DNA from 2 places in the Saccharopolyspora gregorii genome. Region 1 is predicted to be linked to the other one. Evidence: riboswitches for the same ligand, from Rfam matches in the RefSeq annotation. Region 1 holds a riboswitch; the other holds the start of a gene.

Region 1 (4,206 bases):
CCATCCGCTCCGGGTCCTGGGCCCGGGTGACGGCGCTGGCCAGCAGCACCGCGTCGCACCCCAGCTCCATCGCCAGCGCCGCGTCGGAGGCGGTGCCGATGCCCGCGTCGAGCACGACCGGCACCGACGCGCGGGACACGATCATCTCGATGTTGTGCGGGTTCCGGATGCCCAGCCCGGTGCCGATCGGCGAGCCCAGCGGCATCACCGCCGCGCAGCCCACGTCCTCCAGCCGCGTCGCCAGCACCGGGTCGTCGTTGGTGTAGGCCAGCACCACGAAGCCCTGGTCGACGAGCTGCTCGGCCGCGTCCAGCAGCTCCACCGGGTCCGGCAGCAGCGTGTCCTCGTCGGCCACCACCTCCAGCTTCACCCAGTTCGTCCCCAGCGCCTCCCTGGCGAGCTGCGCGGTGAGCACCGCCTCCGCCGCCGTGCGGCAGCCCGCGGTGTTCGGCAGCGCCTCGATGCCGAGCCGGTGCAGCAGGTCCAGCACGCCGGTGCGGCCCCCGGCGTCGGCGCGGCGCATCGCCACCGTGGTCAGCTCGGTGCCGGAGGCCAGCAGCGCCCGCTCCAGCACCGACAGGTTCGCCGCTCCTCCGGTCCCCGTGATCAGCCGGGAACCGAACTCCCGGCCCGCGATCACCAGCGCGTCGTCCACGTCAGCCCCCTTGCACCGCGGTGAGCACTTCGACGGCCGCCCCGTCGCGGAGTTCCGTCGCCTGCCAGTTCGCCCTGGGCACCACGGTCCCGTCCACGGCGACGGCGACGCCGCGCTCGGGCACGCCGAACTCGGCGAGCACCGCCGCCAGCGTCGCGTCCACCTGCACGGGACGTTCCGCCCCGTTGATCACCACTTGCACGGTCGACCTCCTCCGTCGCCTGCGGGAACCGGTCCGGCGACCGGTGGTTCGCGGCCCGACAGCTCTGCCAGCACCGCGTCCGCGGTGATCGGCGCGAGCAGGAACCCGTTGCGGTGGTGGCCGGTCGCGGCCAGCACCCCCGGCTCCAGTTCGCCGATCACCGGCAGGTTGTCGTGCGTGCCGGGCCGCAGCCCGGCGACGGCTTCGAGCAGCTCGTACTCGGCGATGCCCGGCAGCACCCGTTCCGCGTCGGCCAGCAGGTCGCGGACGCCGCCGGCGGTGACGGTCTCGTCGAACCCGGCGTCGTGCTGGGTGGCGCCGACGACGAGCCCGCCGTCGTCGCGCGGGACCAGGTAGACCTGCCTGCCGCGCACCGGGCCGCGCACGGTGCGCGCGGGCGGGGGCAGCGCGGTGGGGCGCGCCCGCAGCCGCAGCACCTCGCCCTTGACCGGGCGGATCCGGCCGGTGAGCGCCGGGTGCAGCTCGCCGGAGCGGGCACCGGCGGCGATCACCGCGACGTCGCAGCGCAGGGTCCGCTCGGCGAGCTCCACCTCGCCCGGCCGCACCCACCGCGCCGCCCCGGCGCGGAACCGGACGCCCGCCGCCTCCGCCGCGGCCCGCAGCGCGGCCAGCGCCAGCCGGTTGTCCACCGCCAGATCGCCGGGCACCTCCAGGCCGCGCCGCACCGCGGGCCCCAGCGAGGGTTCGAGGCGGCGCACCTCCCGGCCGCCGAGCCGGGTGACGGTGCGCCCCAGCGAGGCGAGGTGGTCGGCGAGCATGTCCAGCTCGGCGCGGTCGGCACCGTCCACGCCGACCACCAGCGTGCCCTCCCGGCGCAGCCCGGACGGCAGCCCGGACCCGCGGGCCAGCTCGGCGGCGAACGACGGCCAGCGGCGCAGCGACTCGGACCCGAGCTCCAGCAGTTCCTCTTCCCCCGGCGCGGCCTCGGCGACCGGGGCGAGCATCCCGCCCGCGACCCACGACGCACGCCGCTCCCCCGCATCGACGACTTCGACGCGGTGGCCCGCGCGCGCGGCCGTCCACGCGACGGAGAGACCGATGACCCCGCCACCGACGACGGTGACGGACGACTGCTGCTGCATCTGCGCTCCCTGCGCCGGCATGACCCGGATCAGGTTCGACGGTCGGGGCCTGCGCCCCCTCTCAGCCCGGATCCCGGGCTCCCGTGCCAACCACCACCACCGTACTCACCCGCCCGCGCGAGGTCAGCCGCCGCCCGGCCGCGGACTACCCTGGGGGCATGCCCGGATTGGACGGTTACGGCATCCGCACGCGGCTCGCCGACGCACGGTTGTACCTCTGCACCGATGCGCGCGCGGAGCGGGGCGATCTGGCGGAGTTCGCCGACGCCGCGCTGTCCGGCGGCGTGGACGTCGTCCAGCTGCGGGACAAGGGGCCCGGCGGGGCGCCGCTGGAGGCGCGGCAGGAGCTGGCGGCGCTGGAGGTGCTCGCGGAGGCCTGCGTGCGGCACGGCGCGCTGCTGGCGGTGAACGACCGCGCGGACGTGGCGCTGGCCGCGAAGGCCGACGTGCTGCACCTGGGGCAGGACGACCTGCCGGTGGACGTGGCGCGGCGCATCGTCGGCGACGAGGTGGTGCTGGGGCGTTCCACGCACGACGTGGTGCAGGCGGACGCGGCGTCGACCGAACCGGGCGTGGACTACTTCTGCACCGGCCCGGTGTGGACGACGCCGACGAAACCGGGCCGGGAGGCGGCGGGCATCGAGCTGGTGCGCCACGCCGCGGAGCACCGCGGGCACGGCAGGCCGTGGTTCGCGATCGGCGGCGTCGGCCACGACAACCTCGCCGAGGTGGTCGCGGCGGGCGCGGAGCGGATCGTGGTGGTCCGGGCCATCACCGAGGCCGACGATCCGCGCGCCGCCGCCGAATCCCTCAAGGCCGGACTACCCACCTGACCACCGACCCGGCCCGGCCGGGTCGCGACTCTTTCCTGTCAGCGGCAAAGCCGCTGAGCGGAGACCCAGCACGCAACGGGACCACCCGCGGGTTCTCAGCGGGATTCTCGCGAGGACAGCTTTTTCGCCTGTGGCGGAGCCACCGGTGAAAAAGATCCCGCAGCGAGAATCCCGCTGAGGTTCCGCCACCCCCGTGCTACGCAGCAGAAGTAGCAAAATTAAAACGAGACGGGCTGCGTCTCGTGGGGCTGAGACGCAGCCCGTCCGGCTGCCATCACCCGGTGACCGGGCTCCCGATCACTCCGTGATCAGGGTCAGGCCGTAGGCGTCCAGGATCTCGTTGACCGGCTGGAAGTAGGTCGTGCCACCGCTGGTGCAGTCGCCCGAACCACCGGAGGTCACGCCCTGCGCCTGGTCACCGGCCAGCCACGAGCCGCCGGAGTCGCCGGGCTCGGCGCACGCGTCGGTGCGGGTCAGCCCGGTGACGGTGCCCTCGGCGTAGTTCACCGTCTGGTTCTTGGCCTGGACGGTGCCGCAGTGCCAGCCGCTGGTGGAGCCGGACCGGCAGATCGAGGCGCCCTCGGCGGCCTCGGTCGAACCGGCGACGCCGACGGTGCCGCCCGCGTAGTCGTTCACCAGGCCGCGCGGGGTCTCACCGGAAGCGACCTCCACGTAGGAGTAGTCGTCCCCGGGGAACGAGGAGCCCGCGAAGGTGCCGGACGGCGTGCTGGTGGTGTCGCCCTCGCTGCCGCAGTGCCCGGCGCTGACGAAGCCGCCCTCCACCGAGAAGCCGACGGAACAGCGGGCGCTGCCGCCGATCGTGTAGGCGTTGCCGCCGATCACGTCGGCGAGGATGCGCGGGGACTCCGCGGATTCGACGACGCGCACGGCCTGCGCGTCGACCCCGGTGGCGTGCACGAACTCGTTCGCGGCGGCACCCGCGCCCTCGGCGGCGGTGACCACGACCGAGTTGGCGGCCGAGTCCAGGTACCAGCCGGTGACGCCCTGCGGCGCCTGGCGGGTGTTGAGCCCGTCGACGACGCCGGCCAGCTGCGCGGTGCTGTGCTCGACCAGCTTCGGCTCGGCGCCCGCGGCGCGGATCTCGTCGACCAGGTTCGCGTCGGTGGTGCCGACGACGAGCTTGCCCAGCTCGGCGTCGTAGCGCGAACCGCCGAACGCGTCGGCGAGCACGCCGCGCAGCGTCCGGTCCGCGGTGTTGGCGATGGCCTCGCTGTGCAGCCGGGCCTGCGCCTGGTCGGCGGTGAGGCCGAAGTCGCGCTGCATGGCTTCGAGCTGGGTGGCTGCCTTCTCCAGCGGCGCGGGGGCGACGGTCGCCGAAGCGGGCATGGTGAAGGCCGCGACGGTTCCGGCCGCCAGCACGATCGTCCCGGCCATTCTGGCCGCGAGCTTGCG
Region 2 (4,206 bases), 1.2 Mb from region 1:
GCGAGCCCGACGATCCACCACTCGGCGCCTTGCGGCGGCCGGGCGGTGGTCGCGGGCGCGCGCAGCCGCAGCGCGGTCTCCCGGCGGCGGCGCGCGATGGTGGCCACGAGCAGGGCGGCGACGACGGCGACCAGCTGCAGCAGGGACAGCGCCGCGGCGCCGGGCAGGTCCAGCAGCTGCACGGTGCGCAGGTAGATCTCCGTCTCCAGGGTGCGCAGCCGACCGCCGCCGAGCACCAGCACCACCCCGAAGCTGGTGGCGCTGAACAGGAACACGACGGCCGCCGCCGATCCGAGCGCGGGCAGCAACGCGGGCAGCGTCACCGAGGTGAAGGTGCGCAGCCGCCCGGCTCCCAGCGATCGGGCGGCGTCCTCCATCCGCCGGTCCAGGTGCCCCCACAACCCGCTGACGGTGCGCGCGACGACGGCGACGTTGAAGAACGCGTTGGCCAGCACGATCGGCAGCACTCCCCCGTCGGCGCCGAACAACGCGCGGAAGGCCATGCCCACGACGATCGTCGGCAGCACGAACGGCACGGTCACCGCGACCCGCAGCAGCCCTGTACCGGGCAGGACGAGCCTGGCGAGCACGTAGGCGAGCGGCAGCCCGCAGAGCAGCGCGACCGCGGTGGACGCGGCGGCCTGCCCGAGGGTGAAGCCGACGAGCCGCCAGGTGGCCGGCTCGGCGAGCACCGCTCCGACGTCGCCGCGCACGCCCAGCCCGATGATCGCCGCGACGGGCCAGGCGAAGAAGACCCCGAGGAAGCCGAGGACGACCGCCGCGGCCAGCGCCACCGCAACCCGGCGGCGGAGTTCGCCGGTCATCCCCGGACCAGCGTCCGCCACTGCTCGACCCACCGGTCCCGGTTGTTCTCCACCTCGTCGGCGGGCAGTTCCGCGGGCCGCGGCGGCAGCGGCGCGCTGGCCGCCCAGCCTTCGGGCAGCGGCACCCCGTCGACCGCGGGGTACACGTACATCTGGTCGGCGACCTGACCTTGGAACTCGGACGAGAGCAGGAAGTCCACCACTTCCCGCGCCGCCTGCGGGTCCTTCGCGCCGGTGAGCACGCCCGCGTACTCGACCTGCCGGTAGCAGGTGTCGAGCAGGGCCTTGGTGCGCGGCGCACCGTTCTCGTCGACCTCGGCGGCGGGCGAGGACGCGTAGGACAGCACGATCGGTCGCGGCCCCTGGCCGGTGGAACCGGAGAAGTCCTGGTTGTAGGCCTCTTCCCAGCCGGAGGACAGCCGCACGCCGTTGGCGTCGAGGGCGCGCCAGTAGTCCTGCCAACCGGGCTCGCCGAAGGCGTCGATGGTGCCGAGCAGGAACGCCAAGCCAGGGGAGGACGTCGTCGGGTCCGGCATCGAGGTCAGGTCTCGGTAGCGGGGATCGGTGAGGTCGCGCAGCGTCGTCGGCTCCGGCAGCCGGTGCGCGGCGAACCAGGCGGTGTCGATGTTCAGGCACACGTCGGCGACGTCGACGGCGGTGAGCCGGTTCTGCTGGTCCTGGGCGTAGCGCTGCGGTCCGCGGTCGGCGGCGGCGGGCCGGTACGGGGCGAACACGTCGGCGCGCAGCGCGCGGGAGGCGAAGGTGGAGTCCACGCCGTAGGCGACGTCGCCGAGCGGTGCCGCCTTGGACAGCGCCAGCTTGTTGGTCAGCTCTCCGGCGTCACCGCTGTTGCGGATCTCCAGGTGGATGCCGCTGCGCTTCTCGAAGTCGGCGAGCAGCGCCGGGTCGGCGACGAACGAGTCGTGCGCGACGAGGGTGACGGTGCGCGCCGCGGTGTCCTCGCCGGAGCTCCCGATGAGCGAACATCCGGTGGTGAGCGCGGCGGCGGCGAGTGCCGCGGCCCAGCGCAGTAAGGGGTTCAACGGTCCTCCCGAGTAGCACACCGGTCTCGGCCACGCGTGCGAACTCGAGCTGATCGCGACACCTCCCTGCGCCGGCATGATCCGGTTCAGGTGCGGACGGTCGAGGGGATGCGCCCCTCCTCTCAGCCCAGCGCGCTGGACTCCCGTGGCGACCGGCAGTCTACGTGCCGCCACCGAGCCGGGGGTCGACGGTCGCGTTCCGGCCGTCCGACGACCACCATGTGGGCATGACCGAACTGCTGAACGACACCCAGGTCGCCGAATCGCTGTCCCGGCTGCCGGAGTGGGCCCAGGACGGCACCACGATCGTGCGGAGCGTGGAGTTCGCGAGCTTCCCGCAGGCCATCCAGGCGGTGAACCGGGTCGCGGAGATCGCGGAGAGCGAGAACCACCACCCGGATCTGGACATCCGCTGGCGCACCGTCGTGTTCGCCCTCTCGACGCATTCGGCGGGTGGCCTCACCGCGAAGGACTTCACGCTGGCGGAGGAGATCGACGGGGTGGTCGACGCGTTGGCGTGAGCCGGTCAGCGCACCGGTCGGCCGAGGACGAGCCCGGCGGCTTCGGCGGCGCAGCCCCAGGACAGCGACACCCCGCAGCCGGAGTGCCCGTAGTCGTGCACGACGGTGGCGCCGCCGAACCGTTCGGTTTCCAGCCGCACGGCGTCGCGCCCGGGGCGCAGTCCGACGGTCTCGCCGAGGACTTCGGCGCCGGCGAGCAGCGGTTCGACCTGCGCGCAGCGGCGCAGCACGGCGGCGCTGTCGTCGCGGTCGGGTGCGCGGGACCAGTCGTGCTCGCCCGCGACGCCGCCGAGCACGACTCGGTCGCCGTGCGGGACGTACGAGGTGAACTCGGGTCCGGCGCCGACTTCGACGAAGTACTCGCTGATGCCGGGGTTGCGGACGAGGACGTGCTGCCCCCGCACGGGCCGCACGCCGGGGTCGCCGACGAGCTCGTGCGCGCCGACCCCGGTGCAGTTGACGATGCGGTCCGCTTCGGCCGCGGCGTCGGCCAGCGAGGACACCGGGCTGATCAGCAGTTCGCCGCCGGCGGCGAGCAGTCTCCCGGTGAGGTGTTCGAGGTAGCGCGGCATGTCGATCAGCGGGAGCGTCGCCCGGTAGCCGCTGCGGAACCCGGCGGGCAGCTCGTCCGGGGTGCAGCGGCGCAGGTCGGGCAGCAGCAGCGCTTCGGGCGGCAGCTGGTCGCCGAGGTCGACGCGGGCGGCCATCCGCCCGGTGGCGAGGTGCACTCCGCTGGTGTCGTCGGCGGCCAGTTCGACCAGCGCGCGGTAGGTGTCGGCGACCCACCGGCGCACCCGGTCGGCAGGTTGCAGCAGCGCCGGCCCCCAGATCGCGCCGGCGACGGCGGAGGTGGTGTCGGCGGGTGGCTCGTCGGTGCGCACGCGCACCGGCACGCCGGATTCGGCGAGGATCACGGCGGTGCTGAGCCCGATCACCCCGGCTCCGATGACCAGGACGGTCCCGTTGGCGGCCATTTCGGCACGCTAGCAGCGCTGCCCGCCGCGCACGGCCTGCTCGGGGCGGGTTTCGCGGCCGCTCGGCGCGGTCCTAGTCCTCGACGATGGTGATCGTGCCGGTGCCGCCGCAGTTGCTGCACCCCTTGCCGTTGCAGTCTCCGCAGATCAGGGTGATGTGCTGCATGCGCACAACGTAAATCGCCTGGTCACGGCGTGCGACTCAGCTGTTCCGGGGTGCGCCGCCCGCAGTTCGCGGCGGGCCGCGCTGCGCTACCGACCCCGCAGCGCTTTCACTCGGACGTGCCCGGGTCGGTGCGGTGGCGGGCGCCGGAATCGCGGTCGCCCCGCCGTTCGTCCTCGATCGAGGGTCAGCCGATCGGCAATCATCGCGATCCGGCACCGGTCCCGATGCGCACCGGTCGACCGGAACTATTCGGCGCGGTGGCGGTGTTCCTCCGGTCGAACCTGCTCGCTCTCCGCGGCGCCGTGCCGCTCTCGAACGGTGTGATGCGATGTCGAACCGTCCGGATCCGCTGCCGGTCGAGGGGCCCCGCCGCGCGAGCCCCGTCGAAGCGGAGTTCGCGCTGGCGACCGCCGACCTGCCCTGGTCGGTGCGGATACCGCCACCCGCGGACGGGTTCCGCGCCTCGCTGCACCGCCACCGGATCGACGACCTAGCGCTGGTCGAGTGCGCGACCGCGCCGTTCAGCGGGGTGCGCGGTGCCCGCCAGCTCGCCGGGACCGACGGCGACTTCGTCGTCGTGCTGCTCGTCGACGCCGGGGGTGTCCGCTTCGAGCAGGGCGGTGCGGAGTGGTCGCTGGTCCCCGGGGACGTGCTGGTGTGGGACAGTCGCCGCCCGGC

Evidence for each region. A riboswitch is a leader RNA that binds a small molecule or an ion and turns the genes downstream of it on or off. The one in region 1 is predicted to bind thiamine pyrophosphate.
Region 2: another riboswitch for thiamine pyrophosphate. It lies ahead of H1226_RS24495 (thiamine ABC transporter substrate-binding protein); the one in region 1 lies ahead of thiO (glycine oxidase ThiO).

Annotation. Positions count from the first base shown of each region.
Region 1 covers NZ_CP059556.1:436,864-441,069, reverse strand. Annotated here, with positions in the region: gene thiG (thiazole synthase) at 1-655, opposite strand, end outside; gene thiS (sulfur carrier protein ThiS) at 657-857, opposite strand; gene thiO (glycine oxidase ThiO) at 845-1,960, opposite strand; TPP riboswitch at 1,950-2,055, opposite strand; gene thiE (thiamine phosphate synthase) at 2,119-2,793, shown strand; gene H1226_RS01980 (S1 family peptidase) at 3,091-4,206, opposite strand, start outside.
Region 2 covers NZ_CP059556.1:5,600,092-5,604,297, forward strand. Annotated here, with positions in the region: gene H1226_RS24490 (ABC transporter permease) at 1-824, opposite strand, end outside; gene H1226_RS24495 (thiamine ABC transporter substrate-binding protein) at 821-1,867, opposite strand; TPP riboswitch at 1,914-2,024, opposite strand; gene H1226_RS24500 (4a-hydroxytetrahydrobiopterin dehydratase) at 2,095-2,388, shown strand; gene H1226_RS24505 (FAD-dependent oxidoreductase) at 2,394-3,362, opposite strand; gene H1226_RS24510 (AraC family transcriptional regulator) at 3,857-4,206, shown strand, end outside.